4 regions of the Rhizobium sp. WYCCWR 11128 genome follow, and region 2 is predicted to be linked to each of the others. Evidence: predicted binding sites of a transcription regulator. Region 2 holds the regulator's gene; each other region holds the start of a gene.

What was found. The regulator PhoB, encoded in region 2, activates phosphate uptake and scavenging genes when phosphate is short. The targets are predictions, from matches to a motif close to TGTCATNNANCTGTCAT.
Region 1: the regulator PhoB is predicted to act here: its motif matches at 4,211-4,227, upstream of HX898_RS25690 (YdcH family protein).
Region 3: the regulator PhoB is predicted to act here: its motif matches at 5,922-5,938, upstream of phnC (phosphonate ABC transporter ATP-binding protein).
Region 4: the regulator PhoB is predicted to act here: its motif matches at 2,235-2,251, upstream of phnF (phosphonate metabolism transcriptional regulator PhnF).

Annotation. Positions count from the first base shown of each region.
Region 1 covers NZ_JACCEZ010000010.1:76,590-84,511, reverse strand. The annotation lists gene HX898_RS25720 (chemotaxis protein) at 1-710, shown strand, start outside; gene HX898_RS25715 (tetratricopeptide repeat protein) at 750-1,832, opposite strand; gene HX898_RS25710 (thiamine phosphate synthase) at 1,843-2,496, opposite strand; gene HX898_RS25705 (sulfite exporter TauE/SafE family protein) at 2,604-3,368, shown strand; gene HX898_RS25700 (metalloregulator ArsR/SmtB family transcription factor) at 3,465-3,725, shown strand; gene HX898_RS25695 (DUF465 domain-containing protein) at 3,932-4,105, opposite strand; gene HX898_RS25690 (YdcH family protein) at 4,334-4,537, shown strand; gene purE (5-(carboxyamino)imidazole ribonucleotide mutase) at 4,556-5,050, shown strand; gene HX898_RS25680 (5-(carboxyamino)imidazole ribonucleotide synthase) at 5,047-6,123, shown strand; gene ykgO (type B 50S ribosomal protein L36) at 6,288-6,413, shown strand; gene HX898_RS25670 (hypothetical protein) at 6,526-7,140, shown strand; gene HX898_RS25665 (alpha/beta hydrolase) at 7,254-7,922, shown strand, end outside.
Region 2 covers NZ_JACCEZ010000002.1:535,652-543,573, forward strand. The annotation lists gene pstA (phosphate ABC transporter permease PstA) at 1-357, shown strand, start outside; gene pstB (phosphate ABC transporter ATP-binding protein PstB) at 373-1,188, shown strand; gene phoU (phosphate signaling complex protein PhoU) at 1,233-1,946, shown strand; gene phoB (phosphate regulon transcriptional regulator PhoB) at 2,079-2,762, shown strand; gene HX898_RS10310 (GcrA family cell cycle regulator) at 3,010-3,543, opposite strand; gene HX898_RS10315 (aspartate aminotransferase family protein) at 3,964-5,163, shown strand; gene argF (ornithine carbamoyltransferase) at 5,206-6,120, shown strand; gene HX898_RS10325 (Hsp33 family molecular chaperone) at 6,211-7,203, shown strand; gene HX898_RS10330 (hypothetical protein) at 7,336-7,922, shown strand, end outside.
Region 3 covers NZ_JACCEZ010000002.1:115,838-123,759, forward strand. The annotation lists gene HX898_RS08140 (alpha-D-ribose 1-methylphosphonate 5-triphosphate diphosphatase) at 1-796, opposite strand, end outside; gene HX898_RS08145 (DUF1045 domain-containing protein) at 810-1,505, opposite strand; gene phnE (phosphonate ABC transporter, permease protein PhnE) at 1,626-2,978, opposite strand; gene phnE (phosphonate ABC transporter, permease protein PhnE) at 2,978-3,958, opposite strand; gene phnD (phosphonate ABC transporter substrate-binding protein) at 4,028-4,939, opposite strand; gene phnC (phosphonate ABC transporter ATP-binding protein) at 5,013-5,855, opposite strand; gene HX898_RS08170 (DapH/DapD/GlmU-related protein) at 5,974-6,591, opposite strand; gene phnL (phosphonate C-P lyase system protein PhnL) at 6,588-7,295, opposite strand; gene phnK (phosphonate C-P lyase system protein PhnK) at 7,423-7,922, opposite strand, start outside.
Region 4 covers NZ_JACCEZ010000002.1:124,937-132,858, forward strand. The annotation lists gene HX898_RS08190 (carbon-phosphorus lyase complex subunit PhnI) at 1-1,075, opposite strand, end outside; gene phnH (phosphonate C-P lyase system protein PhnH) at 1,080-1,688, opposite strand; gene phnG (phosphonate C-P lyase system protein PhnG) at 1,688-2,164, opposite strand; gene phnF (phosphonate metabolism transcriptional regulator PhnF) at 2,285-3,022, shown strand; gene HX898_RS08210 (2,3-bisphosphoglycerate-dependent phosphoglycerate mutase) at 3,062-3,697, opposite strand; gene dapB (4-hydroxy-tetrahydrodipicolinate reductase) at 3,719-4,543, opposite strand; gene HX898_RS08220 (ABC transporter ATP-binding protein) at 4,559-6,346, opposite strand; gene HX898_RS08225 (glucokinase) at 6,496-7,521, opposite strand; gene HX898_RS08230 (methylglyoxal synthase) at 7,539-7,919, opposite strand.

The sequences.
Region 1 (7,922 bases), on a different contig from region 2:
TCAAGCAGGTCGATACGGCAAGCCGCCAGGCCGACCAGGTGAGCCAGTCGACGATCGGTACGGCGGCCAAGCTCTCCGAAGCGATCGGCAACATCCGCGCCGTCAAGACCGACATTCACTATATGGCGTTGAATACCAACTTGCGCTGTAGCCGGCTCGGCGAGGAAGGCAGGTCGATCAACGTCGTCACCGCCGAACTGCGCATCTTCGCCGGCAAGCTCGACGATTCCGCCGACGCCATCGTCAACGGCCTGCCGGCGCTCGAAGCTGCGGCCGGGCGCGTCGCCCCCGCCACCGATGCCGGAGCCGGCAATCTCGGAGAAAGCCTGACCTCGGCCGTCGGCAACATCCGCTCTGCAGCCAACGTGATGGAAAACGAGCTGAAGGTGCTCGCCGAGAACGGTCGCGAGGTCGCCACCAAGATCAGCCTGCTGATCGGCAAGCTCGATTTCCAACATAATCTGGGCGAAGTCCTTGCCGGCTGCGCCGATATGCTCGAAGGCGTCGCCGGCACCGATGTCGCCGATATCTCCGATCTCGCTGAGACGATCGCGCCGCTCGACCGCAAGATCTTCAAGCACTATACGATGGTCCAGGAGCGCAGCATTCATCGCGGCATCATTCCGGCGAGCGAGGACGGCACCTCCGCTCCCGCCGAAACCGCCAAAGCCGAAAACGATGAAGACCTCTTCGCCGATGCGCTTTTTTAGGTTGAAACGCCTGTCGTCGGCCGGGTCGACAAACGGCCGCTATCGCCGCCGGAACTTGTTGGCGGCGTCGATCGCCGCCTTCTGCTGGGCGTCCTCGATGCCGAGATAGAAATCCTCGAGCGCCGGATCGGCGAGCCCGGCCCGGCGCGACAGCACGTACCACTTCGCCGCCTCGATCGGATTGGGCGCCGTGCCGATCGCGTTGATATAGAGATGGGCGAGCTTGTTCTGCGCGGCGACATTGCCGCCATTGGCGGCAAGTTTCAGCCATTCGAAGCCCTTGACGTAATCCTTCGGCCCGCCGACGCCGTTGACGAGCCAGATACCGAGATCGAGCTGGGCCGTATCGAAGCCGGCGCGCGCCGCGCGCACCATCCATTCGCGGGCAAGCTTCTTCTTTTCTTCCGGCAGGTCCTTCAGCGTCGCATAGATCTGCGCCACGGCATATTGCGAATCGGCAATGCCCTGCTCGGCCGATTTCTCGTAGAATGGCAGCGCCAGCCTCAGTCCCTTCTCGCCGGGATTGTCGGCGATGAGAAGCTGTGCCCAGTTGAATTCCGCCGAAGGATTGCCGGCCTCGGCCGCCTTGTGCATGTAGTCGTCGGCCTTGACCTTGTCACGAGGCACGCCCTCGCCTTCCATCAGGATCAGCGCATATTTGAACATTGCCGCCGCATCGCCGCCTTCGGCCGCCTTGCCGTACCAGAAGGCAGCGTTCTTCACGTCCTTCTTGACGCCGAGGCCCTGCGAGAGGATTTCGCCGATCAGCGTCTGCGCCGCCGGATCGCCGAGCTGGGCGCGCGGCAGCGCCTTGTCCATTGCCGTCAGGTAATAACCGCGCTGGAAGGCGCCGTAAGCCTCGTCGATCGGCCCCTTGTAATCCTTCTCCGGCGGCAGGTCCGGCAGCTTCGCGCCCATGCGGTCGAATACGCCGACGCCGTCGGAGGGTTGCACGCCCGGGCTGGAAGGCCGATCGGTGCGAAAGGTCGAAGCCGGCCCCGTGCCCGGCTGACTGATGACGCTGTCAGGCGCCTGCGCCAAGGCAATATTCGGCCCGGCCGCAAGGAAGGCGGCCATGCCGGCGAGGAGATATTTCAAATGACGGGCGGGCGGGATCGGCATGAGCGCGATTTCAATCCTCAAACCGTGGCGCTTTTTCGTCAAGCAACGCATTGATCTCGGCAACGACGGACGGCGCCCGGGCGGGCTCGCCGAAAACCGCCAGCCGCATCGCCACGAACTCCGCTCCGGTCTCGGCGACGGCGAGCGCCGAGGCCGGATCGGTGCCGCCCATGACGATGCAGGGGATCTCGATCATCGAGGCCCACCATTCGCCGAGCGCCAGGTTCTTCGGATGCGCCTCCGGCTTGATGTCGCCGTCGAGCTTGCCGAAGAAGATATAGTCCGGCCTGACTTCGCCGATCTCCAGCGCATGGTGCCGGTCGGCCGCGTTGCCGCCGCCGACGATCAGCTTCGGCGCATGTTTGTCGATCGCCTCCGAAAGGGCCTCCGCATTGCCGGAAAGGTGCAGGCCGTCGGCCTTCGCCCGGCCTGCGACACGGCTGTCGCCTGCAATCAGCGCGGCGGCGCCAGCGCCCTGGATCAACGGCACCAGCTTTTCGGCATGTTTCTGGAAGGTGCCGTCGTCGAGCCCGTATTGCGGCACGATCACCGAAGCGACATCGCCGCCCTTGAGCGCGTCGGCGACGATCTTTGCCTGTTCATCGGCATCGGCGATATCGGCTACGATGAGCACAAGGCGGCAGCGGTTTTCCGGTTCGGTCATGGGGTCTTTCCGTTTCCTGCGAATTCCCCTTCGAAATGAGGGATCCGCACTCGTTTTGTGTGAGTAGTTCCGTTAGACGAGGCTTGCAAGAGGAGGACGTCGAAAGCATGCCGCAGGATTTGTTATTCTACTACGCCGCCGTGCCCGCCGTTCTGCTGGTGGGCCTCGCAAAGGGCGGCATGGGCGACGCTTTGTCGCTGATCGGCTTGCCCTTCCTCGCCCTTGTCGTCTCGCCGGTCGAGGCGGCGGCCATCCTGCTACCGATCCTGGTTTTCATGGACATGATCTCGCTCGTCATCTGGCGCAAGCATGGCGACTGGACGACGCTGAAGATCATGCTGCCCGGCGCCTTCACCGGCATTGCGCTGGGCTGGGCGACCTCGGCTCTGGTTCCGGGCAACTTGCTGCGCATCGTCATCGGCGCGGTGACCGTCCTCTTCTGCCTGCGCTATTTCTGGAGCACTTTCGGCCCGGGCGCCGGCAAGGTGATCCCGCCGCGCAGCCAGCGGCCGGTAGCCGCCAACCTCTGGGGAACATTTTCCGGTTATGGCAGCTTCGTCGCCCATGCCGGCGGTGCGCCCTTCCAGATCTATGCCCTGCCGCTCAAATTGCAGCCACGCGAATATACCGGCACCAGCGTGCGCTTCTTCGCGATCCTCAACGCTGTCAAGCTGATCCCCTATTTCGCGCTCGGCCAGCTCGGCACCCAGAACCTTGCGACCTCCGCAACGCTTCTGCCCTTTGCTCCGCTCGCCACCATTGCCGGCGCCTGGTGCGTGCGCCGCATGAGGCCACAGATCTTCTATCCCTTCATCTATACAATGGCGCTGATCGCCGCCTTCCTGATCGTGCGCGAGGGCCTTGGCTGGTAAGAGGCCCTACAGCGCCGCTGCACTTCGCATTGCTGCAATTCGCTGCAATGCACAATTTCCTTGCTGGCGCGGCCGGTTTGACGTAGCGTTGCCGCCATGTCGAACACCGACCCTTTCTCTGCGATTGCCGATCCGAACCGGCGGTTTCTGCTGGAGGAATTGCGTCGCGCGCCACGGACGGTCAATGAGCTCGCCGAAGGCCTGCCGATCAGCCGTCCAGCTGTTTCACAGCACCTGAAGGCGCTTCTCGACAGCAATCTCGTTTCCGTGACCTCGGAAGGCACCAAACGCATCTACACGGTCAATAACCGCGGCTTCGACAAGCTCAATTTGTGGCTGGATCAGTTCTGGGCCTGATGCAGGTTCCCATAAGATCTGGGGATACGATGCGAATCATAAGAACGCGATGTGGGACGTGACAGACCCAAAAGCGCCAGCCACGATGCCGGATGCATCGGACTGGCGCAAATATGGTGTCAAATCACCGGTTCTTGCAAATTTTTGGCGGAATGGATGGATTTACCTTGTTGCGCAAGATGATCGCCCGGCGACCCTTGGGAAGATTAGTGGACGGATGACTTAAGACGCTGAATCTCGTCCTTGATGCGCAACTTGCGGCGCTTGCATTCGGCAAGCTCCGTATCCGAAATAGAGGGAGATGTTCTGAGCGCGTGCAACTCCTCCTCGAGAGCGACATGCTTTTTCTGGAGTGACTCAAGATGAGCTTGAACAGTCATATGACCCTTCCTTCCTCTTACCCTCCCCGGCCAACATCGTCGGGGATCAAGGTGTCAACGGGCGGGACTGTGACATATTTTTGAAGGCTTGTCGAAGGCCAAAAGATGAAGACTGGATGGCAATTTCATGATCAAGACTAACTAGCCGTTACCTGTATTTGATGATAGGAGCTTGCGGAAATCATCGCCAGATCGGACAAGGTCCAAGGACGATAACGGGGAATGCATATGGCCGATCAGGAACAGGCGGAAATCAGGCTCATAGTGGCGCGCCTGCGCCAGGAGCACGAAGATTTCGACGCCGCGATCAACGCCATGATCCAGACCGGATGCGACGCTCTGCGGATCCAGCGCATGAAAAAGAAGAAGCTCGTTATCAAGGACAGGCTCTCCAAGCTGGAAGATCAGATCATCCCTGACATCATCGCCTGAGAGGGAATAACAGCAACGATGACAGACAGACCACCCGTCGCCATCATCATGGGCAGCCAGTCCGACTGGGAGACCATGAAAAACGCCGCCGACACGCTGGAGGCGCTGGAAATTCCCTATGACGCGCGCATCATTTCGGCCCACCGCACAGTCGACCGGCTAGTCAATTTCGCCAAGGGCGCACGCGCGGAGGGCTTCAAGGTCATCATCGCCGGCGCCGGCGGCGCCGCCCACCTGCCGGGTATGACCGCCGCGATGACGCCGCTGCCGGTCTTCGGCGTGCCGGTCCAATCGAAAGCCCTGTCCGGCCAGGACAGCCTCCTTTCCATCGTGCAGATGCCGGCCGGTATTCCTGTCGGTACGCTCGCCATCGGCAAGGCCGGCGCAGTCAACGCCGCCCTTCTCGCCGCCGCCGTGCTTGCCCTTTCCGACGAAGAAATCGCCGACCGGCTCGACGAATGGCGCGAGCGCCAGAGTGCTGCCGTCGCCGAATACCCGATGGACGATCTATGACGGCACGAACGATCGGCATTATCGGCGGCGGCCAGCTCGGCCGCATGCTGGCCATTGCCGCCGCCAGGTTGAATTTTCGCACGGTCATCCTCGAGCCGCAGGCAGACTGCCCGGCCGCCCAGCTCACCAACCGGCAGATTACCGCCGCCTATGACGATCCCTCGGCACTGGCCGAACTCGCCGATATCTGCGACGTCGTCACCTACGAATTCGAGAACGTGCCCGTCGCAGCCGCCGAAACGCTGTCGGCGAGCGTGTCTGTCTATCCGCCGCCGAAGGCGCTGGAAGCCGCCCAGGACCGCCTCGTCGAGAAACGCTTTCTCAATGGCTGCGGCATATCAACTGCCCGCTTCCATGCGATCGACAGCCAGGCCGATCTCGAGGCGGCACTGAAGGATTTCGGCGGCCAGGGCGTGCTGAAGACCCGCCGTCTCGGTTATGACGGCAAGGGCCAGAAGGTTTTCCGCTCGGCCGCAGACAGCCCGGATGGCGCCTATGCAGCACTTGGCGGCGTGCCGCTCATCCTCGAAAGCTTCGTTGCCTTCGAGCGCGAAGTCTCGATCATCGCCGCCCGCGCCACCGACGGTACGGTCGTCTGCTTCGATCCCGCCGAGAATGTCCACCGCAACGGCATCCTCCACACCTCGACGGTTCCCGCTGCGATCGCTGCGCCGGCGGCGGACGCCGCGCGCCAATCGGCCGAGAAAATCCTTGCCGCGTTGAACTATGTCGGCGTCATCGGCATCGAATTCTTCGTGCTTGCCGATGGCGGCCTGGTCGCCAATGAGATGGCGCCACGTGTCCACAACTCCGGCCACTGGACGGAAGCCGCCTGCGTCGTCAGCCAGTTCGAGCAGCATATCCGCGCCGTTGCCGGCCTGCCGCTCGGCAATGCCGAGCGCCATTCCGACTGCGTCATGCAGAACCTGATCGGCGACGATATCCTTGCCGTTCCCGACTGGCTGCGGCGCCCCGATACGCTGGTTCATCTCTATGGCAAGACCGAGTGGCGCCCCGGCCGCAAGATGGGCCATGTCACCACCTTGACGCCGAAATCGCCGGTTTTGGCCTGAGAAAACACCCCTGTGCCTTGGGAAAAACACCTTCATGTGGTTGACACGGAAAAGGTGACGGGGTATCTGCTCCCCCACCTAAACAGCGCGCCCGATGGCGCGCTTTTGATTGTTAAAGATACGGGCGAATGTGAATTCCCCCATAGAGATCGCGGATCAGAAAAATGAAGATCAAGAATTCGCTCAAGTCGCTCAAGGCTCGTCACCGTGACAACCGTCTGGTTCGCCGCAAGGGCCGCATGTACATCATCAACAAGCTGAACCCGCGCTTCAAGGCTCGTCAGGGCTGATTTCGCGCGTCCGGATCGCCCTGCCGCGTGAGCTTGCGCCGGCAGATATATCCGGTGGGTCGCTGCGGTGATCACGTCAAATTTGTTTGATCTTCGGCGCTGGCGGGCTAATATGCCCGCCATGCGCTTTTTTGCTTTGACATCAGCGGCGCTGCCGCTCGCCCTCATTTTCCTCACCTCCTCCTTTCCGGCCGCCGCCGCGAAAAAGGACGTCATCGTCGAGCAGGCGGATGCCCACAATGCGCCGAAGCAGCACCTCGACCAACTCTTCAGCCAGCTGAAGCGTGAACGCGATCCCGAAAAGGCCAGCGGCATCGCCAATGAAATCCGCATGGAATGGAACGATTCCGGCAGTGCCACCGTCAATCTGCTGATGCAGTGGGCCGACAAGGCGATCGAGGAAAAGCGCAACCCCGCGGCCCTCGATTTCCTCGACGAGGCGATCGCGCTGAAGCCCGATTATGCCGAAAGCTGGAACCGCCGCGCCACGCTGAATTTCGTCATGGGAAACTATCGCAAGTCGATGTCCGACATCGAACGTGTGCTCGATCTCGAGCCGCGCCATTTCGGCGCGCTCTCCGGCATGGCGGCGATCCTCAGCAATTCCGGTAACGACCAGCTGACCTTGAAGGCGTGGGAGCGTTTTCTCGATATCTATCCCGCCGAACGCACCGCACAGGAACAGGCCAACACGCTTGCGGAAAAACTTGCCGGCAACCGCACCTGATTCCCGGTCAGCGATCTTGACGTCGGATCACGCTGCACAATTTTAGAATAGAGAGGGAACGATGTGGCGGTTGTCAGCCGCAGGACGTCCCGCAATTATCGCTCGTTGAGATCATGCTTGCAGAAGTTTCCGCTCTTCTCGCCCCGCTTGCCGCCGCCATCGGTTACTCCACTTATAAGGCGCGGCAATTCGAACACGCCTATCCGAATATCGGCGAACTGACGGATGTCGGCGGCTACCGCATGAATGCCGTCCACGTCGAGCGTCCCGAAAATGCGGATCTGCCGGCGCTGGTCTTCATTCACGGCGCCAGCGGCAATCTGCTCGACCAGGTCGTTGCCTTCCGCGCCGCACTCGAAGGCCGGGCGGAAATGCTGTTCGTCGATCGTCCCGGTCATGGCTATTCCGAACGCGGCGGCCCTGAGAACGCCGTCCCCTCCGGCCAGGCAGATGCAATCGCCAGGCTGATGGAGAAGCGTGGCATCGGGAAAGCGATCATCGTCGGCCATTCCTTCGGCGGCGCGATCACCGCCGCCTTCGGCCTGCGCCATCCTGACAAGACCGCCGGCCTGCTCTTCCTCGCGCCCGCCACCCATCCATGGCCGGGCGGCATCGACTGGTACTATCATGTGGCAACCGTACCGATCGTCGGCTGGCTCTTCAACCACGCGATCGTCGTGCCGCTCGGGCTCAGCCGGCTGGAGCGAGGCACGCTGAATGTCTTCCGCCCCAATCCTCGCCCGGCCGATTACATCGAAAAAACCGGTCCGTCGCTGGCGCTG
Region 2 (7,922 bases):
TCGATCCGCGCCGCAGCGCTCGGCCTCGGCGCTTCGAAGATGCAGATGGTGTTCCACCATGTGCTGCCGCTCGCCATGCCCGGCATCCTGACCGGCACGATCATCGGCCTGGCGCACGCGCTCGGCGAAACCGCGCCGCTGCTCCTGATCGGCATGGTCGCCTTCGTCGCCAACGCGCCGACGACACCGCTCGATCCCTCGACGGCTCTGCCCGTACAGGTCTATATGTGGGCCAACGAGGCAGAACGTGCCTTCGTTGAGCGTACTTCGGGTGCCATCATTGTCCTGCTCCTGTTCCTGATCGTCATGAACATGGGCGCCATCCTCTTGCGTCGTCGCTTCGAGCGCCGCTGGTAAACGGAGTTACACATCATGAACATGTTGACGGAAGCTGCAGTTGAAAAGGCGCTGGATCACAAGATGAGCAACGTCCCGTATAAGATGATCGGAAAGGATGTCTCGGTTTACTACGGCGAGAAGCGCGCGCTTTTCGATGTGAACCTGAACGTCCGCGAAAACACCGTAACCGCCCTGATCGGCCCGTCCGGCTGCGGCAAGTCGACCTTCCTGCGGTGCCTCAACCGCATGAACGACACGATCGACGGCTGCCGCGTCACCGGCAAGATCACCCTCGACACCGACGATGTCTATGATCCCGATATCGACGTCGTCGAACTTCGCGCCCGCGTCGGCATGGTCTTCCAGAAGCCGAACCCGTTCCCGAAGACGATCTACGAAAACGTCTCCTACGGCCCGCGCATCCATGGCCTTGCCAAGTCGAAGGCCGACCTCGACCAGATCGTCGAGACCAGCCTGCAGCGCGCCGGTCTCTGGAACGAGGTCAAGGACCGCGTGCATGAATCTGGCACCGGCCTGTCCGGCGGCCAGCAGCAGCGCCTTTGCATTGCGCGTGCCGTCGCCGTCAGCCCGGAAGTCATCTTGATGGACGAGCCCTGCTCGGCGCTCGACCCGATCGCCACCGCCAAGGTCGAGGAGCTGATCCACGAGCTGCGCGAGAACTATACGATCGTCATCGTCACCCACTCCATGCAGCAGGCCGCGCGTGTCTCGCAGCGCACCGCCATGTTCCACCTCGGCAACCTCGTCGAGGAGAACGACACCGACAAGATGTTCACCAATCCCGACGATCCGCGCACCCAGGACTACATCATGGGTCGCTTCGGTTGATTTTGGCGACACCAAGCCTTCCCGTTATTCGAGGATAAAGCCCCATGGCATCGACACATATTTTTTCTGCCTACGATGATGATCTGAAGTTCCTGTCCAGGCGGATTTCCGAAATGGGCGGCCTGGCCGAGCAGATGGTCGGCGAATCCGTGCGCGCCCTCGTCAACGGCGATACGGCGCTGGCGCAGAAGGTCATCTCGGACGATGTGATCCTCGATCACGCCGAACGCGAAATCGGCGACAAGGCGATCGTCACGATCGCCCGCCGTCAGCCGATGGCCTCGGACCTGCGTGAAATCATGGGTTCGATCCGCATCGCCGCCGATCTCGAACGCGTCGGCGACCTCGGCAAGAACACCGCCAAGCGCGTCATCGCCGTCCAAAGCACCGGCGTTCCCCGCAAGCTTGCCCGCGGCCTCGAGCATCTGTCCGAGCTGGCGCTCGTCCAGCTCAAGGAAGTGCTCGATGTCTACACCAATCGTTCAGCCGACAAGGCGAATGCGATCCGTGAACGCGACAACGAGATCGACGCGATGTACACCTCGCTGTTCCGCGAACTCCTGACCTACATGATGGAAGATCCGCGCAACATCACCAGCTGCACGCATCTTCTCTTCTGCGCCAAGAACATCGAGCGCATCGGCGACCATGCCACCAACATCGCCGAGACGATCTTTTACATGGCGACAGGCGCGCAGCCGGAAGGTGATCGTCCGAAGGATGACAGCGCCAACACCGTCGGCGCGGTCACCGAATAACCGCCCGCACAGTCAATTGCGTGCGCGCCCGTCCGGGCGCGCAAAGAGGTCGCAGCCAATTTTTGAATTTGCGCAGGATGCACTGCTTAAATCACCCTGGTTTAAGGATCATGCGCGAGGAGACCGACACGCATGATCCCGAGAGTTGCAGTTGTTGAAGACGAGGAAGCCCTCAGCGTGCTTCTTCGCTACAATCTCGAAGCGGAAGGCTTCGAGGTCGATACCATCCTTCGTGGCGATGAAGCCGAAATGCGGCTCCAGGAGCGCACGCCCGATCTTCTCATCCTCGATTGGATGCTGCCCGGCGTTTCCGGCATCGAGCTCTGCCGGCGCCTGCGCATGCGGCCGGAAACCGAGCGCCTGCCGATCATCATGCTGACGGCGCGCGGCGAGGAGAGCGAGCGTGTCCGTGGATTGTCGACGGGCGCCGACGATTATGTCGTCAAGCCCTTCTCGACCCCCGAGCTCGTTGCCCGCGTCAAGGCGATGCTGCGCCGCGCCCGCCCCGAGGTGCTGTCGACGGTGCTGAAATGCGGTGACATCGAGCTCGACCGCGAGACCCATCGCGTCCATCGCAAGACCCGCGAAGTCCGCCTCGGCCCCACCGAATTCCGCCTGCTGGAATTCCTGATGTCGTCGCCGGGCCGGGTCTTCTCCCGCTCGCAGCTGTTGGATGGCGTCTGGGGCCACGATATCTATGTCGACGAGCGCACCGTCGACGTCCATGTCGGCCGCCTGCGCAAGGCGCTGAATTTCTCCAACATGCAGGACGTCATCCGCACCGTCCGCGGCGCCGGTTATTCGATGGAAGCCTGAGGGCTTCCATCTGAGCCTGCTGACAAAGCCCTGGCAAAACCCGCGACGTCATCCTCGGCCTTGTGCCGAGGATCTGCGCTCGCTAAATTAAGTATTTGAAAATAAAGGTTTTACCCTCAAGTCATTGGGGTGATCAGATGCTCGGCACAAGGCCGAGCATGACGGAGGGAAGCCTGAGCTTCCATCCGCGCATAAAAAAACGGGCCAATCGGCCCGTTTTCTGCATTCTAACGATGGTTGCCCGCGCTCAACTGGCCCGCGCTGCTGCCCTGCGGCGTTCGTTCACCGGCTGGTAGGCAAGCTTCTGGTGATAGCCGCAATAGGGCGAATTGTCGGGGGACTCGCAGCCGCAGAAATGGAAGTCGTCCTTCAGCGGATCGCCGACCGGCCATTTGCAGGTGCGCTCGGTTAGTTCCGTCAGGCCGAGGCGGCGCGAAATCGGCACCACCACATTGCCTCGCGGCACGTATTCCATTTCCTCGATCGTTTCGATCTCGATCTCTTCCTTCAGCATCGTCGCGCCCTGCTGGCGGGTGACGGTGCGGGTCGTGATCCGGGAGGCGAAGTTCGGCGCGCGCGGCGCCGATGTATTGCGCTTCGGCGTTCGCGCCGCGGTATTGGTGCCGCCGGCCTTGGCACGGCCGGGAAGGCACAGCCGGTGCACTTTGCCGATGACCGCGTTTCGGCTGACCCCGCCAAGCTGCGCAGCGATCTGGCTGGCGCTCAGTCCTTCGGCCCAAAGTTTCTTGAGTTTCTCGACCCGCTCGTCTGTCCAGTTCATGCCCTGTCTCCACCTTTTGCGTTGGTGATGGCAGAATCCCTCACCGTTGTCCCGGGAGCTCCGAAACAAGAAACGCTTGATCAATTTTGGTGACTAGTTCCGCCGCATGCAGTCTAGTAATTGATCTTTAACCTAGTGTGAGCCTGACTCCGTGACAAGAGTCGCATGAATCCGGATGAATCGAATTCGTAGTTTTCCCCAACTTGCTGCCCCTGCGTGTCATTTCTGCAATAATGCCTGTTGAAGACTGAAAATGCCGCTGTACACCTGTGCTGCATACGCTAAGGGCGCCGTTTTGTTGACATTGCAGCGCGAAAAGGAAATAGTGCCACTCGCCGCCGCAAGGCGGCATTTTTGATTTTTCGGGCCTGGTTTCCTTAGCCGGAGTCATTGCCCGGCAACTTTGATGGAGATCGCGCCATGGCTGAAGCCGCGCCGCTTTATGACACCTATTCTCGTGCCCCGCTGCGGTTCGAGCGAGGCGAGGGCGTATGGCTGATCACCGAAACTGGCGAGCGATATCTCGATTTCGGCGCCGGCGTTGCCGTCACCTCCGTCGGCCACAGCAATCCGCATGTGGTCGGCGCGCTAAAGGAGCAGGCCGACAAGGTCTGGCACCTGTCGAACATCTATGAGATCCCCGGCCAGGAGCGCCTGGCAAAACGGCTGACGGACGCCACCTTCGCCGATAAGGTGTTCTTCACCAATTCGGGCGCCGAGGCGCTCGAATGCGCGATCAAGACGGCGCGCCGCTATCAGTTTTCCAAGGGCCATCCCGAGCGCTTCCATATCATCACCTTCGAAGGCGCCTTCCACGGACGGACGCTGGCGACGATCGCTGCCGGCGGCCAGGAAAAATATCTCGAAGGTTTCGGCCCCAAGGCGCCGGGTTTCGATCAGGTGGCTTTCGGCGATATCGAAGCGGTCCGCGCCGCGATCACCGAGGCGACGGCCGCCATCCTCATCGAGCCGGTGCAGGGCGAGGGCGGCGTCCGTCCTGCCACGCCTGAGTTCATGAAGGCGCTTCGCCAGCTCTGCGACGACAACGGCCTGCTGTTGATCCTCGACGAGGTCCAGACCGGCGTCGGCCGCACCGGCAAGCTCTTCGCTCATGAATGGTCGGGCGTCACCCCCGACATCATGGCTGTTGCCAAGGGCATCGGCGGCGGTTTCCCGCTCGGCGCCTGTCTTGCCACATCAGAGGCCGCCTCCGGCATGAAGGCCGGCACGCATGGCTCGACCTATGGCGGCAATCCGCTTGCCATGGCCGTCGGCAGCGCCGTGCTCGACATCATTCTTGCCGATGGCTTCCTCCAGCAGGTGCGCGACGTCGCACTTGTCTTCCGGCAGGGCCTCGCCTCGCTGAAGGATCGTTATCCCGATGTGATCGAGGATATCAGGGGCGAGGGCCTTTTGCTCGGCATCAAGGCTGCCGTTCCCTCAGCCGAACTGCTGCAGGCGATCCGCGCCGCCCATCTGCTCGGCGTGCCCGCCGGCGATAATGTCATCCGCCTTCTTCCGCCGCTCGTGGTCACCGCCGAGGAAGCCCGCGAGGGCCTTGCCCGCGTCGAGCGCGCCGCCGAGAGCATCCGCGCTTCCAAGATCAAGAAGACGGCTTGAAGAATTTGCCGCCTTCGGGCGCAGCACAGGTAAGAAGACGATATGAGCCCAAAACACTTCCTCGATCTTTCGGCAGTCACATCAGCCGATCTCAGAACCATCATGAACGATGCGCTTTCCCGCAAGCAGGCCTTCAAGGCAGGCACGGGCGACAAGCCGCTCGCCGGCAAGATGCTGGCGATGATCTTCGAGAAGCCGTCGACGCGCACCCGTGTCTCCTTCGACGTCGGCATGCGCCAGCTCGGCGGCGAAACGCTGTTCCTGTCCGGCACCGAGATGCAGCTTGGCCGCGCCGAGACGATCGGCGACACCGCCAAGGTGCTGTCGCGCTATGTCGATGCGATCATGATCCGCACGACCGACCATAACCGGATGCTGGAGCTTGCCGAGCACGCGACCGTGCCCGTGATCAATGCGCTGACGGATGACACCCATCCCTGCCAGATCATGGCCGATATCATGACCTTCGAAGAGCACCGCGGCCCGATCAAGGGCAAGACCATCGCCTGGACCGGCGACGGCAACAATGTGCTGCATTCGCTGGTCGAGGGTGCCGCGCGTTTCGGCTACCGCATGAACATGGCCGTACCCCTTGGCTCCGAGCCCAAGGATCACTATCTGAACTGGGCCCGCAATGAGGGCGCCGAAATCATGCTCTGCCATGATGCCGACCGTGCGGTCGCCGGCGTCGATTGCGTGGTGACCGATACCTGGGTCTCCATGAATCAGGAACATCGGGCCCGGGGTCACAATGTCTTCCAGCCTTATCAGGTCAACGCGGCCTTGATGGCCAAAGCCGGCAATGATGCATTGTTCATGCATTGCCTGCCCGCCCATCGCGGTGAGGAAGTGACTGATGATGTGATCGACGGTCCGCAATCCGTGGTCTTCGATGAAGCGGAAAACCGTCTTCATGCGCAGAAGTCGATTCTTGCTTGGTGCCTGGGCGCGATCTGAACCATAATCGGACGTCGCGAGAGACAGACTCGCGACCGCGTGAGCGAAGGGCACGCTGGCCCATCGCTCTGAAACTAGGAGTGAAAAGCCATGGCAGAAGCTGCAGCCGCCCTCGGCCAGTTCGATTTCGCCGGCGATGACCATGTCGTCCCCTTCCAGGTGGAGGGGCTGGATGTGCGCGGCCGCGCCGTCCAGCTCGGCCCGATGCTCGATGCCATCCTCGAGCGCCATCATTATCCCGCACCCGTTGCCCGGCTGCTTGCCGAAGTCGTCGTGCTGACGGTGCTGCTCGGCACGTCGCTGAAGTTCGACGGCAAGTTCACGGTGCAGACCAAGGGCGACGGCCCGGTCGATCTTCTCGTCGCCGATTTCTCGACGCCGGAAAATGTCCGCGCCTATGCCCGTTTCGATCAGGCGCTGCTCAACAAGGCCGTCGAGTCAGGCGAAACCGAGCCTGAGCAATTGCTCGGCAAGGGCATTCTCGCCTTCACCATCGACCAGGGCAAGTTCAGCCAGCCCTACCAGGGCATCGTTCCGCTCGACGGCACCACGCTGGAAGAAATTGCCGGCGTCTATTTCCGCCAATCGGAGCAGATCCCGACGCGCGTCCGTCTCGCCGCGGCCGAACTCTTCGACCGTGACGATGCGGGAAAGCCGCGCCATCGCTGGCGGGCAGGCGGCCTCGTTGCCCAGTTCCTGCCGGAAGCGCCGGAGCGCATGCGCCAGCCGGATCTCCACGGCGGCGACGGCGACACCGGCAGCCGCCCGCATGGCGAGGACGATGCCTGGCTCGAAGCACGTTCGCTGGTCGAGACCATCGACGCCGATGAACTGACCGACCCCCTGGTTGGTACCGAGCGGCTGCTGTTCCGCCTGTTCCACGAGCGAGGCGTGCGCGTCTACGAACCGCGCGCCGTCTTCGACCGCTGCAGCTGTTCGCGCGACAAGATCAAGGGCGTGCTGAAGGGCTTTTCGGCCGAGGAGATCGAAGCCAGCCAGGAAGATGGCGAAATCGCCGTCACCTGCGAATTCTGCTCGACCACCTATCGCTTCGAGCCGGCCGAACTTCAGCCGGCTGAATAGGCGCGGTTAAGGACACACACAGCAACAATAAAAGATTAGCGATGATACAGCACGATGACTCGACTTTGCGTAGTCACTGTGCACCTATTCTGTTTCATTGGTTCTGGCCTAAGAAAGCGGGATGGGGCGTTGATGCGACTTTTGTTTTTTGTACTCGCACTCATAGCTGCGATGCCACGATTGAGCTTGGCTGATGACGAGACAGTCCAATGGAAAGAAGTCGGCGGCTGGAAAGTGGTCGTCGACAAGACTCTAGGCAACGGCTGCTTTGTTCTGACTTCCTTTGAAGACGGCACGGTTTTTCGTCTTGGCTTCAATTATGTCAAAAAGGAAAGTCCTTTTTACATTCTGATCGGAAATGTAAACTGGAAATCCTTGGAAGACGGCAAGCAGTATCCCCTTGAATTTTATTTAGATCGCTCAAAGTGGACGGTTGATGCGAGCGCCGTGGACCTTGATGGCTTTAAGGCATTATGGATCGACTTCAAGGATTCGAGCTTGGTTGCCGAGTTCGCTCGTAAATTGAGCTTTCGCGCGACCTTTAATGGAAAAGAGATTGTTGCCCTGAGTTTAAAAAATTCCGTCAAGGCAACCGACGAGATGCTCGCCTGCCAAAAAGCGGTAAATGCTGCCGTTGCCCAACAGCCGGCACCGCCACAATCAAAAGATCCATTTGAAGCAAAGCCAGGTACTCAGGCCTCGGATCCTTTTGACCTTTA
Region 3 (7,922 bases), 420 kb from region 2:
CATGTCCGTGCGAGGCCCGGGCGGCGTCGAAGCTGGTCGGGAACTCGGCCAGGCGCACCCCGTTGTCGATCGCCTCGTCGACATGGGAGAGCGTCGCGTCGTCATGGCTTGCCACGGTGATGCCGCGCTCGGCGCAAACCTTGGCGATGGCGTTGCGGTGCGGCGTCGAATTGCGCGCCGATTCTGCCTGACGCTTGGCGACGAAACGCGCGAAAGCCTCGTCGCTCAGGCCCCGCTTCTTCTGGTAGTAGAAAATATATTGATCCATCGTCTGGAATTGCCGCTGGCCGGGGGCGTGGTCCATCAGCGAGACGAGACGCACATGCCGGTCGCTTTCGAAATCGGCGAAATGTTCGAGCACATTGTCGGCCGAGACCTCGCAGCGCAAGTGGAGCAAGTGCTCGGCGCGCAGCCTGCCTTCCTTCTCCGCCGACTGGATGGCATCGGCCATCTCGCGCATCTCGCCATGTTCGAAGCCGCCGTCCTCGTCCGCACCCATGCGCAGGCAGTCGAACACGGTGGTAATGCCTGATGTGACGATCTGGGCGTCATGCGCCTGGATCGCGGCGGTCTTGTTCCAGCGGATGCCGGGACGCGGCTGGTAATGGCCTTCGAGATGGTCGGTGTGCAGCTCGACAAGGCCTGGAATGATGTAGTCGCCTTCAAAATCTTCGCCGGCTACCGAGTTACCCTCGGAGATGTCGGCGATCTTTCCATCGCGGATGAGGATCGAGCCCGAGAGGATGTCATCCTCGAGAACGATGCGGGCGTTGGAAAACACGGTCTCTTTGCTCATGTCGTCAGGTCTTTCAGCTTTTGGCACCGGCAAGCGGCAGCCAGGAATGAACTTTGAACGGGGCGCCGCGCGTCTCCTCGATGAAGACGGCAAGGCCGGAAATCAAAAGCGGCCGGCCGGTGAAATCGGCAAAACGCTCGGTCAGGATCGCTTTCATCACCTCGGCGCGTGTCTCGGGCACCTGGCCGCTCAGCGTCATGTGAAAGCCGAAATCCTCCATGACGTAAGGATAACCCCAGCGCTGCAGATGAGCGCGCTGGCTGTCGCTGAGCTTCTCCGGGTTGCGCCGCGCCATGTCGGCTTCGGAAAGCGCTGCGCGGAACGGTTCGAACGACCTTACCACCTTCGCGGCGAAATCCTGAAGAGGTTGATGAAGAGAACCGGGAACGAGGGCAAAAAAACGGCCGAGTTGCCCAAGCACGAGTTCAGGAATCTCGAAGGCTTGCGTGCGCTGGGCAAAATCCTCGGCAACGGTCATGAGATCTTTCTCGGTGACGGAGGAGGCGAGCGAAAACGGTGCCTTGATCGTGGCGTGAAAGCCGTAGCGGCGGGGGTCGGCGGTGAGCTCGAACTGTTCTGCAGCACCCAGCTGCTCATATTCCGGTGCAGGATAGGTCTCGCCGGTGAAAGCATTGCGGCCGAGCCAGAGCGAGGCCGCGCCGGTCAGGGGATCATCCTTCGGCGGCGAGAAATAGAGAGCGTAGCGCAAGGCTTTTATCCTGGGGATCGTCCAAACGGGGGAGCGCACTGTGCAGTGATTTGGCGGCGAACCGCAAGCAGGCTCCCGGCTAAAAGATTTCCGTGACAGAATGATGATGGCGTCAGTTCGTCAGTGGCCCTTTTTTCCCATCACGCGCGAACGCAGCGCATTCGAGAGGTTGTCGAAGGCGAAGACCACGAGGAGGATCAGCAGGACCATATAGGCGACTTTGTCCCAGTCCGAATTGGTCTTCATGGATTCGAGCAGCTTGAGGCCAATGCCGCCCGCACCGACGGCGCCGATTACGGTTGCCGAGCGGGTATTCGATTCCCAGAAATAGAGCGATTGCGAGATGAACACCGGCAGGACCTGAGGGATGACGCCATAACGTTGGACGGCCACCGGTGCCGCGCCGACCGATCTCACGCCCTCACGCTGCTTGTCGTCGATGTTCTCAAGCGCTTCGGCATAGACCTTTCCGAGCGCGCCCGTATCGGTGAAGAAGATCGCCGCGATGCCTGGAAGCGGCCCTGGGCCGAAGGCACGGGTGAAGAACAACGCCCAGATCAGCATGTCGATCGAGCGCAGGAAATCAAAGAGCCGCTTTGTGCCCCAGTTCGCAGCGCGGCTGCGCGTGATGTTGCGCGCGGCGATGAAGGCAAGCGGGAAAGCGACCAGCGTGCCGAACAGCGTGCCGACAAAGGCCATGACCAGCGTCTGCATCAACTTCGACAGGATGTCGCCATGCTGCCAGCTTGCATTGTTCAGGAAGTTGTCCAACGCCAGCGAGGCATTGGACTGGTTCGGATCGAGTCGTTCGCCGGAGAACATCAGGCCGACGACCTCAGGCAGGCTGCGGCCCCAGAAGGGCGAATGCGTATCGAAGAAGAAGTTTGCCCAGCCGAGGAAGCGGCGCTGGACATAGACCTGGTTGGTACGGATTTCCGCCTGTCCCGCGAAGCCGTAATAGACGTTCACCTTGTTGTCGTCTTGCTCCATCTGGGCAGGTGCGTCGGACGGCAGGGAGGCACGATCGCGGGTGATGGTCACGGGATAGAATTTGCCGTCGATATAGACGTCGACTCGGCTCGGCGTCACTTCCATGCGGTTGCCGGCGCTGCCGAAGGTGACGGTGTATCGGCTGCTATCGGCATTGGGCTTCAGCCAGTTGATATCGGCGCCCTCGGGATACTGGCGGCGGCTCGTCCATTGGGGGACGACCTGATCGTTCTGGAAACGCAGGCGCGGCTGGGCGCGCCAGGAATACCAGTCCTGGACATAGATCGCCGCGCGGTCCCAGTTGCCGTTCACGAAGGTGGGGATGACGTTGAAGAAGGCGAAGCAGAAGGCAAGGTAAACGAAGACCGCAGCTGAAATGAGGAGCAGACCCCAGCGCTGCATGAAGCTGCGATGGAAGACGTCCGGATAGGCCGAAAGCAGTCGTTCGCGCTCGGCGGCGTTGATGGTCGGAACAGAGGACATCAGGCTGCTCCCTGTCCGAATTCGAAGGACTGCTTGCCGATCAGCCGGCGGCGCAGCCAGGCGGAGAATTGGTCGACGCAAATGACGGTGATCAGCAGCAGGATGATGATCGCATAGGTCTTGGCAGCATGGTCGCGTCCGATCGACAGGCTGAAGACCTCGCCTATGCCGCCGCCGCCGACGGCGCCGATAATAGTCGAGGCGCGCACGTTGATCTCAGTCCGCAGCAGCGTGTAGGAGACGAAGTTCGGCAACACCTGCGGCAGGATCGCGAAGCGCACGCGCTCCAGCCAGCCGGCACCGGCGGCGCGCAGGCCTTCATCCGGCTTCATGTCGGCATTCTCGACGACTTCGAAGAACAGCTTCCCAAGTGCGCCGACAGTATGGACCCATACCGCGATGATCGCCGAAATCGGACCGATCGACAGGATCGCGGCGAGAAGACCGGCGACGACGATTTCCGGGAAGGCGCGCATGATTTCCATGATGCGCCGCACGACCCAGCGCGTCACGCCAGCACCGACCAGATTGGTGGAAGCGAAAAAGCAGAGCAAGAACGCGCCGCTCGCACCGAGAATGGTGGAGACGATGGCGATGTTGAGCGTGATCGCGAGCTGGTAGAAGAAATTCGGGATGTAGAAACTATCGGTGATCCAGACGCGGTCGCTTGTATAGTCGTATTTGATCGAACCGTCGGAGAAGGGCGACGGCAGGTCGAACATGGCGCGGAAGATCTCCAGCGGACTGTCCGGCACGAAGCTCTTCATGAAGTCGAAGAAATAGGGAAGGCGCTCGAAGAACTTGCCCGAATTGGCGCTGTTGGCGAAGTCGAGCGAGGCGCCGAGGATGATCAGGAAGACCACGATTGAAACGACGGTATAGATCCGCCGCGTTCGAACCTGGCTCTGATAATGATCGAGGATGGTGCGGGAGCCCTCCTGCAATCCGCTCAGAGAGTCCGCGCCGGCCGAGTGCGCCATATGTGGCTTCCTTCTTGAAAAAACGGCGGCATCATCATGATGCCGCCGCAAGACTGTTCAGACTGAGGATCAGCCGCCGATAACGGCCTTACGGGCGTCGATGATCGTCTGGTAGAAGCTCTGGTCGACCGGCGCCCAGTCAACGTAGCCGCCGCCCGTGAACGATTCGAAGCAGCTCTTGTCTGTCTTCGGCAGTTCGGCGAAGTAGGTGGTAACCTTCTTCTGGAGGTCGGCCGGCAGCTTCTGGGAAACCATCAGCGGACCGTTCGGGATGAGCGGCGACTTCCAGACTTCGACGATATCGTCCATGTCGAGCAAGCCCTTGGTGACCATCTGGTGCAGGTTGCCGGAGGAGTAGCCCTGCGCCCAGTCGCCCTGACCGGAACCGAAGGTGGTACCGACGTCGAACTTTTTGTCGAGAACGCCGAGAACGAGGTTCTCGTGGCCGCCGCCGAAGCCGGTTTCAGAGAAGTACTGCTTGACTGGAGCGCCGGTGTCCTTCGGAAGGGCAACGTTAGGAACAAGGTAGCCGGAGGTAGAGTCCGGATCAGCGAAGCCGAGCTTCTTGCCCTTGGCGTCGGCGAGCGTCTTGATGCCGGAATCCTTGCGGGCAACCATGATCGAGTAATAACCGGTCGAACCGTCGGCCTGCTTGGTGGTCAGAACCGGGGTGACGGCGTTTGGATCCTTGATATAGATCGCGGCGTAAGAGGCGGCGCCCATGACGGCGAGGTCGATCGTGCCGCCAAGGAGGCCCTGGATGACGCCGTTGTAATTCGGCGATGGGAAGAGCTGAACTTCGGAAACGCCGGTGGCAGCGATCAGGCCCGGCTTGACGCACTCGGTGCGGCGAACCTGGTCGGCTTCGTTTTCACCGCCATCGAGACCGATGCGGAGGACCTTGACGTCCTGGGCAGCAGCATTGCCGGCGAGGGCGGCGACGGCGATGGTTGCCATCAGGATCTTGCGGAATGCAGACATGGAAGTCTCCTTTTGTGACATGGTTTGTTTGTCAGTTATTTTTCCGACCGTTGTCCCGTCGGCCGGAAACGGGTCAGTGCACGGCGGCTGCTTTGGCCACCCTGCCGGATGAGACATCCTCGGCGCGGCGCTTGGATTCGAGGCTGGTCGAGGTGAGCGTTTCGTCGATGCCGGCGCCGTCCTTGTCGGTCCCGTAGATTTCCTTCACCGCTTCGGCGGTCAGCTCCGAGGGCTGGCCGTCGAAGACGACGCGGCCGCCGGCCATGCCGACGATGCGCTCACAATAGTTGCGGGCGGTGTCGAGCGTGTGAAGGTTGGTGATGACGGTGATGCCCTCGCGCTCGTTGATATCGCGCAGCGCATCCATGACGATCTTGGCGTTCAGCGGATCGAGAGAGGCGATCGGCTCATCGGCGAGAACCATTTTCGGGTTCTGCATCAGCGCCCGGGCGATCGCCACGCGCTGCTGCTGGCCGCCGGAAAGCGTGCCGGCTGCCTGCAGCGCCGTCTGCTCGATGCCGAGGCGTTCGAGTGCCGCGATGGCATGCACGCGTTCCTCGCGGGTGAAGATGTTGAGCAGGCTCATAAGCGTCGAGCGATGATTGAGGCGGCCGAGCATGACATTGGTGAGAACGTCGAGGCGCGGCACCAGGTTGAACTGCTGGAAGATCATCGCACAGTCGCGCTGCCAGTTGCGCAATGCCTGGCCGCGAAGCCCGGAGACCTCGACGCCGGCGAAATGAACGGAGCCGGAGCTCGGCTCCTGAAGGCGGTTGATCATGCGCAGCAGCGTCGACTTGCCGGCGCCGGAGCGGCCGATGATGCCGACCATCTGGCCCTGGGGAATGGCAAGCGTGACGGAATCGACAGCGAGCTTTTTTCCGAAACGACGTGTGACATTCTTCAGCTCGAACATCATGCTCTTCCCTTGCGATCCAGGCCTTGATCAGCATCGCATTAGTCTCGCTTGATGAACCTCGCATGTCATATTTGTGTAAGTCCTGTCACAATTCTTCGCCCCTATATCGGGGGTTTTAACCGCCGTAGCGGGACAGGAAATCTTCCGCGTCCAGGTTGCGAAAATCCTCGAGCGCCTGGCGCAGCCGGTCATGCTCCCAGTCCCACCACGAAAGCCTGTCCATCCGTTCGCCGACCTCTCTTGGAAAGCGCTCGCGAATGAGTTTGGCCGGTACGCCGCCAACGATCGTATAGGGCGCGACGTCCTTCGAGACGACGGCGCCGGCCCCGATCACCGCGCCATTGCCGATGGTGACGCCGGGCAGGATCGTCGCCCCGTGGCCGATCCAGACGTCGTTGCCGATCGTCACGCGGTTTGCGCGTCGCCAGGCGAAGAAGTCCGTTTCCACGTCGCCGTCCGGCCAGTAGTCGGCGGCGCGATAGGTGAAATGATGCAGTGTCGCGCGCCAGGTCGGATGGTTGGTGGCGTTGATGCGCACGGCGGCGGCGATATTGACGAACTTGCCGATCGTCGCACACCAGACGGAGCCATCCTGCATGATGTAGGAATAGTCGCCGAAGCTGGCCTCGCTGATGCGGCAGCGTTCCGAGACCTCCGTATAGCGCCCGAAGGTGGATTCGCTGACGGATGCCGTTTCATGAAAGTAGGGCTCGATACCCAGCTTGCGGCTCATGCAGCGATCTTTCTGGGTGAGAACTGCTGGACGTCGAGGATGCGGTCGGCGACGGCTTCGCGCACTTCTTCGTCGTGGAAGATGCCGAGAAGGGCCACACCCGCCTTCTTCTTTTCCGCGATCATGCCGACGACGACGGCGCGGTTTTTCGCGTCGAGCGAGGCTGTGGGTTCGTCGAGAAGCAGGATCGTGTGCTCGGTGATGAAGCCGCGTGCGATGTTGACGCGTTGCTGCTCGCCGCCAGAGAAGGTGGCGGGCGGAAGCTGCCAGAGCGTTTCCGGCAGATTGAGCCTGGCAAGCAGGGCGCCCGCCTTTTCCCGCGCCGTGACGGCGTCCTCGCCGCGTGCCACCAGCGGTTCGGCAACCACGTCGATCGCCGCGACGCGCGGCACGGTGCGTAGGAACTGGCTGACATAACCGAGTGTATTGCGGCGGACGTTGAGCACGGTGCGCGGATCGGTGGAGGCGAGATCGACGATGCGTCCGTCGTGGCGGATGAGGATCTGGCCGGTGTCGACGGCATAATTGCCGTAGATCATCTTGAGCAGCGAGCTCTTGCCGATGCCCGATGGTCCACCGAGCACGACGCATTGGCCCGATGCGACGGAGAAGGCGACATCGGAGACGACGGGTAGCTTGATGCCGTCACGCAGATGCATGGTGAAGCTCTTCGAGACTTCGGAAACGACGAGGGGCGTTGCCATGATTTCTTCTTTCTAGAGCAATTCCAGGAAAAGTGTGAAGCGGTTTTCCGTCCGGAATTGCGTAAAAACAAAAGGTTAGAACGGTTCTGTGCTGCCATGAAAACTGAACCGTTCTAGGTTTCCGACCTCAGACCTGCAGGATCGAGGAGACGAGCAGCTGCGTATAGGGTTCGCGCGGGTCGTCGAGCACGCGGTCGGTGAGCCCGTGTTCGATGACGTAGCCGTCCTTCATCACCATCATCCGGTGCGAGAGAAGGCGGGCGACGGCGAGATCGTGGGTGACGATGATGGCCGAGAGACCGAGATCGTTGACGAGGCCGCGCACGAGATCGAGCAGGCGCGCCTGCACCGAGACGTCGAGGCCGCCGGTCGGCTCGTCCATGAAGACGAGGCGCGGGCCGGTGACGAGGTTGCGGGCGATCTGCAATCGCTGGCGCATGCCGCCCGAAAAGGCGCGCGGCTGGTCGTCGATGCGGTCGGCGTCGATCTCGACGCGTTCGAGCCAGTCGATCGCCGAGGCGCGGATCTTGCCATAGTGCCGGTCGCCGATCGCCATCAGCCGTTCGCCGACATTGGCGCCGGCAGAAACGGTCATGCGCAGGCCGTCGGCAGGGTTCTGATGCACGA
Region 4 (7,922 bases), 410 kb from region 2:
CGTTGCGGGCGGCTTCGAATTCGCGGCGCATACGGCGGACGAGATCGAGTTCGGCCTGGAAATCCACATAATGCGGAAGCTTCAGGTGCTCGACGAAGCCCGTCGCCTGGACGTTGTCGGAGTGCGAGATGACGAATTCCTCGTCCTGTGCCGGCGCGGTGATATCCTCGCCGAGCTCTTCGGCGCGAAGCGCCCGGTCGACCAGCGACATCGCCATCGCCTTGCGCTCGCTCTGGCCAAAGACCAGGCCGTAGCCGCGGGTAAATTGCGGCGGCGCCTTGGCCGAACCCTTGAACTGGTTGACCATCTGGCATTCGGTGATCTGGATGGTGCCGAGCGAGACGGCGAAACCGAGTTCCGGCACGTCGAATTCCACCTCGACGTCGCCGATGCGGATTTCACCGGTGAAGGGGTGGTTGCGGCCATAGCCGCGCTGGGTAGAATAACCGAGCGCCAGCAGGAAGCCCTCGTCGCCGCGGGCAAGCGCCTGCAGGCGCAGGTCGCGGGTCATCGGGAATTCCATCGGCTCGCGGGTCAGGTCGCCGATCTCGTGATCTTCCGGCATGTCGCCGTCGGCCTCGATCAGGCCTTCTTCGCCGAGGATTTCGGAGACGCGCATGACCCGGCCGGTCTCGGCGGCGCGCTGAGCGGGCGTCTCGACCGCCTCGTCCGAAAGCAGCGAGGGATCGAGCAGGCGGTGGGTATAGTCGAAGGTAGGCCCAAGAAGCTGGCCGCCCGGCAGATCCTTGTAGGTCGCCGAGATGCGGCGTTCGATCGTCATATCAGCCGTGTCGAGCGGCTTCGAATAGCCGAAACGCGGCAGCGTCGTGCGGTAGGCGCGCAGCAGGAAGATCGCCTCGATCATGTCGCCCCGCGATTGGCGGATGGCAAGTGCTGCGAGCGTGCGGTCGAAAAGCGAAGCCTCGGCCATGACGCGGTCGACGGCGAGCGCCAGCTGCGCCACGATCTGTTCGATACCGATCGCCGGCAGCGAGCGGTCGCCGCGGCGGCGGTCGGCCAGCAGGCGGTGGGCATTGGCAATGGCGGCCTCGCCACCCTTGACGGCAACATACATGAGCTCAGATCTCCGTTGCTGTGATCTTGGTGGTGCGCGGCAGGCAGAGGAAACGCTTGCCCGCCGTCAGCACGATGTCGACGCCGCGCGGAAAGAGCGCGCGGTTCTCGGTCCAGAGCCGCAGGAAGGTCTCCGGCAGGCCGATAGGCGCGATCTCCGCCACGCTCTGGATGCCGGGACCCATCAGCGCCAGACTGCGGCCGCCTTCGAGTTCGGCGAGTTCGATGACAACAGTCGTCGAGCGGTCGGGATATTCCTGCGTACCTGATGCAAAGAGGCCGAAGGAGGAAAGTGCGGTGCCGGCCTCGGTGAAGGCAAAGCGCGCTTCGGCTTTTTCGGTGGTCAACGGCGCGCCGGTATGGAAGCCGAACCACTCCGGCACGGCGGATCTCGCCAGTCCCTGGGAAAGCCAGACGGGTGTGTCGTGGTCGCAAAGCGTCAGCGCGATCGTGCCGGCGGCGATGCCGAGCGGTGCCGGCGGAGCGACGTCGGGCAGAACGGTCTGGATTGTGCCGGGGCGGGCCATACCGTCCATCAGCATCTTGAAGACGCTTTGGGAATGGAAGACCGGCTCGGCAAAGCCGCCGGTCAGAGCTTCTGTTTTCAGGCCCATCAGTTGTCTCCCCGCACCATGGTGAAGAAATCGACGCGGGTTGCCGCCGTCTCGTCCGCCTTGCGGCGTTCGGCATCGGCGATCCGCTCAGTGATCGGTAAAAGCAGGGCCTGTTCGACGAAATCCTTCGTCGCGTCCTCCTGCCAGAGCGCGTCGAAGATCGCCGCAAGCCTGGCCTTTTCGCGGTCGGTGCCGAGCGCGTGTGCATGACCGACCGAGCCTGTGCCGAGCCGGACCGTCGCCCGCGTCACGGTCACTTCGCCGAGATTGAAGGGAGCGCCGCCGCCGCCGATGCGTCCGCGCACCATCACCAGCCCGGTTTCCGGTCCGCGCACCTGATGGGCCACAGGCTTTTCCGGCAGCGCATCGAAGGCCGCTGAGAGTTCGCTGCGCTCCGCACGCGCCAGCAGATCGGCGGCGCGTTTGCGCCCGGATGCCGTCTGTGACGCAGCGTCTTTGCTGTCCGCTGATATCATCGCCGCTTCCCTTTAAATGTCTATTGATATAGACAACCATACAAGCTATAATTAGCTCTAAATCGATGTCGTGACAAGCGTGTGACATCGTCGGGGTGGAATGGCAGGGCAGGGGGTGGAATGGCAGGATTGAAGCAGGTGCAAAGGCAAACCGGCGTGGCGCTCTGGCGCCAGATCGCCGATCGGATTCGCGAGGCGATCAGCAGCGGAACCTATGACGAAACGGGAATGGTGCCGCCGGAAACCGTGCTGGCGCAGCAATTCGGCGTCAACCGGCATACGGTGCGCAGTGCGCTGGCGGCATTGGCGCAGGAGGGGATCGTCCGTGCGGTACAAGGTCGCGGCACGCTGATCGAGCGCAAGGAGCGGCTGAATTTCCCGATCACCAGGCGCACGCGCTTCACCGCCGGCATTGGCGATCAAGCGCGTGAAATGCGCGGCTTGCTGCTCAATGAGGCGAAGGAGGAGGCGAGTGCCGAGATCGCCCGCTGGCTGGGCCTGAAGCCGGGAGAACAGGTGATTCGCCTGGAAACATTGCGCCAGGCAGACAAGCGCCCGGTTTCAAGGGCGACGAGCTGGTTTCCCGCCAAGCGCTTTGCCGGTATCGGTGAGGCTTACCGGACCGCGGAATCGATCACGAAGGCTTTCGCCGAACTCGGCCTGCCGGATTATGTCCGGGCGACGACCGAGGTAACGGCCGCCCATGCGAGTGCAGCCGATATGGCCGACCTCGAACTCACTCCCGGTGCCATCCTTCTGATCGCCAAGGCGATGAATACCGATCTTGAGGGTGTGCCGGTGCAATATTCGATCAGCCGCTTCGCGGCCGACCGGGTCCAGTTCACCATCGAGAACTGAGCGCCTTTCCCCGCCGAAGCGGGGAAAGATCAGCTGAGATCAATGCGCGCCCGACATGTCGCCGAGCACTTCCTTGGAAGCGACGGTGGAATCCGCCTTCAGCGTGTAGACCATCGGCACGCCGGTCGCGAGATTGAGGGCGAGCACACCTTCTTTGCTCAGCTTGTCGAGCACCATGACAAGCGAGCGCAGCGAATTGCCGTGCGCGGCAACCAGCACCTTCTCGCCCCTGAGCACGCGCGGCAGGATTTCTGTGAGGTAGTAGGGCCAGACGCGGGCGCCGGTGTCGCGCAGGCTTTCACCGCCGGGAGGCGGCACGTCATAGGAGCGGCGCCAGATATGCACCTGTTCCTCGCCCCATTTGGCGCGTGCATCGTCCTTGTTGAGGCCGGAGAGGTCGCCGTAGTCGCGCTCGTTCAGCGCCTGGTCGCGGATCGTCAGGAGATCGGGCTGGCCGACCTTGTCGAGGATGAGCTTCAGCGTGTGCTGCGCGCGCACCAGCACCGAGGTATAGGCGACGTCGAATTTGATCCCGTATTCGGCGAGCGCCGCCCCGCCTGCATTGGCTTCCTGGACGCCGAGCTCGGTCAGATCGGGATCCTTCCAGCCGGTGAAGAGATTCTTCAGGTTCCAGTCACTCTGGCCGTGGCGAACGAGGACGAGGGTACCGCTCATGAATATGCCTCCGTAGTATCGTTATGAGGAAGTGAGCCCGAGCACGTCGAGCATGGAATAGAGACCCGGCTTCTTGTCGCGCGCCCAAAGCGCCGCCTTGATGGCGCCGCGCGCGAAGATCGAGCGATCGGCCGCACTGTGCGACAGGGTGACGATTTCACCCTCGCCGGCAAAAAGCACGGAATGCTCGCCGATGACCGAGCCGCCGCGCAGCGTCGCAAAGCCGATGGTGCCCGCTTCGCGGGCGCCGGTATGGCCGTCGCGCACTCGGACCGATTGCGAGGCAAGATCGATGCCACGCCCCTTTGCCGCAGCCTCGCCGATGAGAAGAGCAGTGCCGGAAGGCGCATCCACCTTGTGCTTGTGGTGCATTTCCAGGATCTCGATATCCCAGTCATCAGGATCGAGCGCACGCGCTGCCTGCTCTGCGAGCACGCTGAGCAGATTGACCCCGAGGCTCATATTGCCCGACTTGACGATGCGGGCATGGCGGGCCGCCGCCGCGATCTTGGCATTGTCGTCGGGTAAACAGCCCGTCGTGCCGACGATATGGACGATGCGGGCCTGCGCGGCGAGGCCTGAAAATTCCACGGTTGCGGCAGGCGAGGTAAAGTCGAGCACGCCTTCGGCATCGAGAAAGGCGTTGAGCGGATCGTCGCCGATGACGACACCGGTCGGGCCGAGACCGGCGATCTCGCCGGCATCCTTGCCGATAAAGGGCGAGCCGGCGCGCTCGACCGCGGCATGCAGGTTCACGCCCTCGATCGAATGGATGAGCCGGATCAGCGTCTGCCCCATGCGTCCTGCTGCGCCAACCACCACCAGTTTCATCGCAGCTTCGCTCATGTCAGTCTCACCAGGTCAGTTTGAATCGGAGGCCGAAGGCCTCTGCAGGTTGTTGAGGCGAGCGTAAAGACCGTCGCTGACCTTCGCAAGCGTCTCGTGATTGCCTTCCTCGACGACGCGGCCCTGCTGCATGACGACGATCTTGTCGGCGCGCACCACGGTCGAAAGCCGATGGGCGATGACGACGACGGTACGTCCGCTCATCGCTTCGTCGAGCGCCTTCTGGACGGCTGCTTCGGATTCGGTGTCGAGAGCCGAGGTCGCCTCATCGAGAAGCAGGATCGGCGCATTGCGCACCAGGGCGCGTGCGATCGACAGCCGCTGGCGCTGGCCGCCCGAAAGCGTCACACCGTTTTCGCCGACCGGTGTCTCGTAACCCTGCGGCTGTGCCGAGATGAAGTCATGCGCATAGGCAAGGCGTGCTGCCTCTTCCACCTCGGCATCGGTCGCTTCCGGCCGGCCATAGCGGATATTGTCCCGGATCGTGCCCTCGAACAGATAGGGCTGCTGCGAGACATAGGCGAGCTGCTGGCGCAGCGACTTCTTTGTGATGTGGGCGATGTCCTGCCCGTCGATCAGGATTTCACCCTCGCGCGGATCGTAGAAGCGCGGAATGAGGCTGATGACGGTGGACTTGCCGGCGCCAGAGGGGCCGACCAGCGCTGTGGTCGCGCCGCCCTCGGCAATGAAACTGACGCCACTGAGCACGCTCTCATTGCCGTAGGCGAAGGACACATTGCGGAATTCGATCCTCGCCTGCGTCACCGTCAGCGGCCGGGCATCCTGCAGGTCCCGCTGGCGCGGTTCCATGTCGAGCAATTCATAGATCATCCGCGCATTGACGACGGCGCGCTCCATCTGCACCTGCAGGCGGGCAAGCCGGCGGGCCGGGTCATAGGCAAGCAGCAGCGCCGTGACGAAGGAGAAGAAGGCGCCCGGCGGCACATTGAAGTAGATCGAGCGGTAGGCCGCATAGGCAAGCACGCTGGCAACGGCAAAGCCCGCGAAACTTTCCGTCAGAGGAGAGGTGCGTTCGGACAGCCGGGCAATCCGGTTCGCCCGGCTTTCGGCGCCCTTGATGAGTTTGTTGACCTTGCGCTCCAACTCTTCTTCCATCGTGAAGGCTTTCACGATGGCGATGCCCTGGATCGTCTCCTGCATGGCGCCGAGAACGTGGCTGTTCAGATGCACTGCCTCGCGGGTCGCCGAGCGCAGCCGCTTGGAAACATAGCGCAGTGCATAGAGCAGCGGCGGCGCCATGATGAACACGGCAAGGCTGAGCAGCGGATCCTGGATGATCATCACGGCGAGCAGCGAAACGAAGGTCAGCAGGTCGCGCACCGTCGAGGTGATCGTCAGATTGAGCACGTCGCGGATGCCGCTGACATTCTGGCTCACCTGCGCGGCGATATGGGCCGAGCGCGCCTCGCTGAAGAAGCCGACCGAAAGCGTCATCAGATGCGCATAGAGTCGGCGCTGGTAGCGCGCGACGATATCGTTGCCGACCCTGGACAGCGCCACCGCCTGGCCATAGCTCGCAAAGCCGCGCAGCACGAAGGCGATGAAGATCGAAAGACAGATGATCCAGACGACGTCGGCGCGCCGATTGGCGAAGGCCTCGTCGATGATCGCCCGCATGATCCAGGCGGTGAACGCCGTCGAAAGCGCCACCACGATGAGGCAGGCAATCGCAAAGACATAGCCCCAGAGATGGTCCCGGCCGTTTTCAGCGATGATGCGCTTCAGGATGCCGGTTACGGTATCGCTGCTGACGCTCTGCGTTCTGCTTTCCGCCGCTTCCAAAAATGAGGTTTCCTGTCTCGGACCAAGCGCCCCGCGAAGGCGACGCGCACATTTGCCGGGGTCTATAAAGAGTTGGGACCGGTTTGGCTAGAGCGCCGCGCGCCCGGATAGGACGCGCCAAGGACGCTCTATTTGCTTTGCGTGCGGGCCTAGCGCCGCCAGCGGCGGCCTTCCGTCGAGACACCGAAATTCGCCGGCATGCGCGCATAGGAGGAAAGCCCGGCAAGCGCTGCCAGCGGATGTGTCACCACATAGGTCGGGATGGTGCGAAGCAGCGCCGTATGCGGCGCCTTGTCCTCGAAGGCGATGCGGAATTCCGGCTTCTTCAGCGCCGGGATGATCTTCTGCGAGATGCCGCCGGAGAGATAGACGCCGCCGCGCGCCATGAACACCATCGCCATGTCGCCCGCCACGCGGCCGAGATAGGTGGCAAACAGCGAGACGGTCTCTACGGCCGCCTTGTCGCTGCCGGCAAGCGCGTGCGAGGTGATGTCGGCGGGATCCTTCATCGTCGGCTCGATGCCGTCGACCACGCAGATGGCGTGATAGAGGTTGACGAGGCCGCGCCCGCAGAGGATCTGCTCGGCCGAAACGCGGCCTTCGATCGTCTCGATATGCGGGAAGATGTCATAATCGCGCTTGCTGCGCGGCCCCAGATCGACATGGCCGCCTTCGCCGGGAACCGGGATCCAGCTGTGCTGGGCATGCACGAGCCCGCCGACGCCGAGGCCGGTGCCTGGTCCCAGTACGACGCGGGAGGCGATCATGTCGCCGGTAGCGTCGCCGATCCGTTCGCGATTTTCATCCGAAAGCGCGGCGATTGCCAGCGCCTGCGCCTCGAAATCGTTGACGACGAGCACATCCTCCATGCCGAGGCCCTCGATCATCGTCTTCGGTCGCACCACCCAGTCGCAATTGGTCAGCGGGATCTCGTCGTCGTTGATCGGGCCGGCGACGGCGAGGATCGCCGAGCGCGGCTGCACGGCGGTCTTGTCGAGCACGCCTTGCTGGATCGCCTCGTCGATCGTGGCGAAATCCGCCGTGCGCACGTTCGGAAACTGCTTCGGCTCGGCATAGGCATCGGTCAGGATGGAGAAGCGGGCATTCGTGCCGCCGATATCGCCGATCAGGATCGGGAAAGGCTGCGGAGCGGTGCTGTTGTTCGGTTTTGGCATGGCCGGTTCCGTGCTGATCAGGCTTCGAGTGTGGGAAGAAGTTTTATAGCGGTCGCGTGGTTGAGCGCCATCGGAATATCGTAGACGATCGCCAGTCGCATCAGCGCCTTCACGTCGACATCGTGCGGCATCGGCGTCAAGGGGTCGACGAAGAAGATCAGGGCGTCGACCTCGCCGGTCGAAATCAGCGCGCCGATCTGCTGGTCGCCGCCGAGCGGTCCGCTTTTCAGCCTCGTAACGTGGAGGTCGGGGGCAGCGTCGAGCACGCGCCCGCCGGTGGTGCCGGTGGCGACGATCTTCCAATGAGAGAGAACGTCCCGGTTGGTGCGGGCGAAATCCGCCATGTCGTCTTTCTTCTGGTCATGCGCAATCAATGCAAGGCATTTGCCGCCGGCCATCAA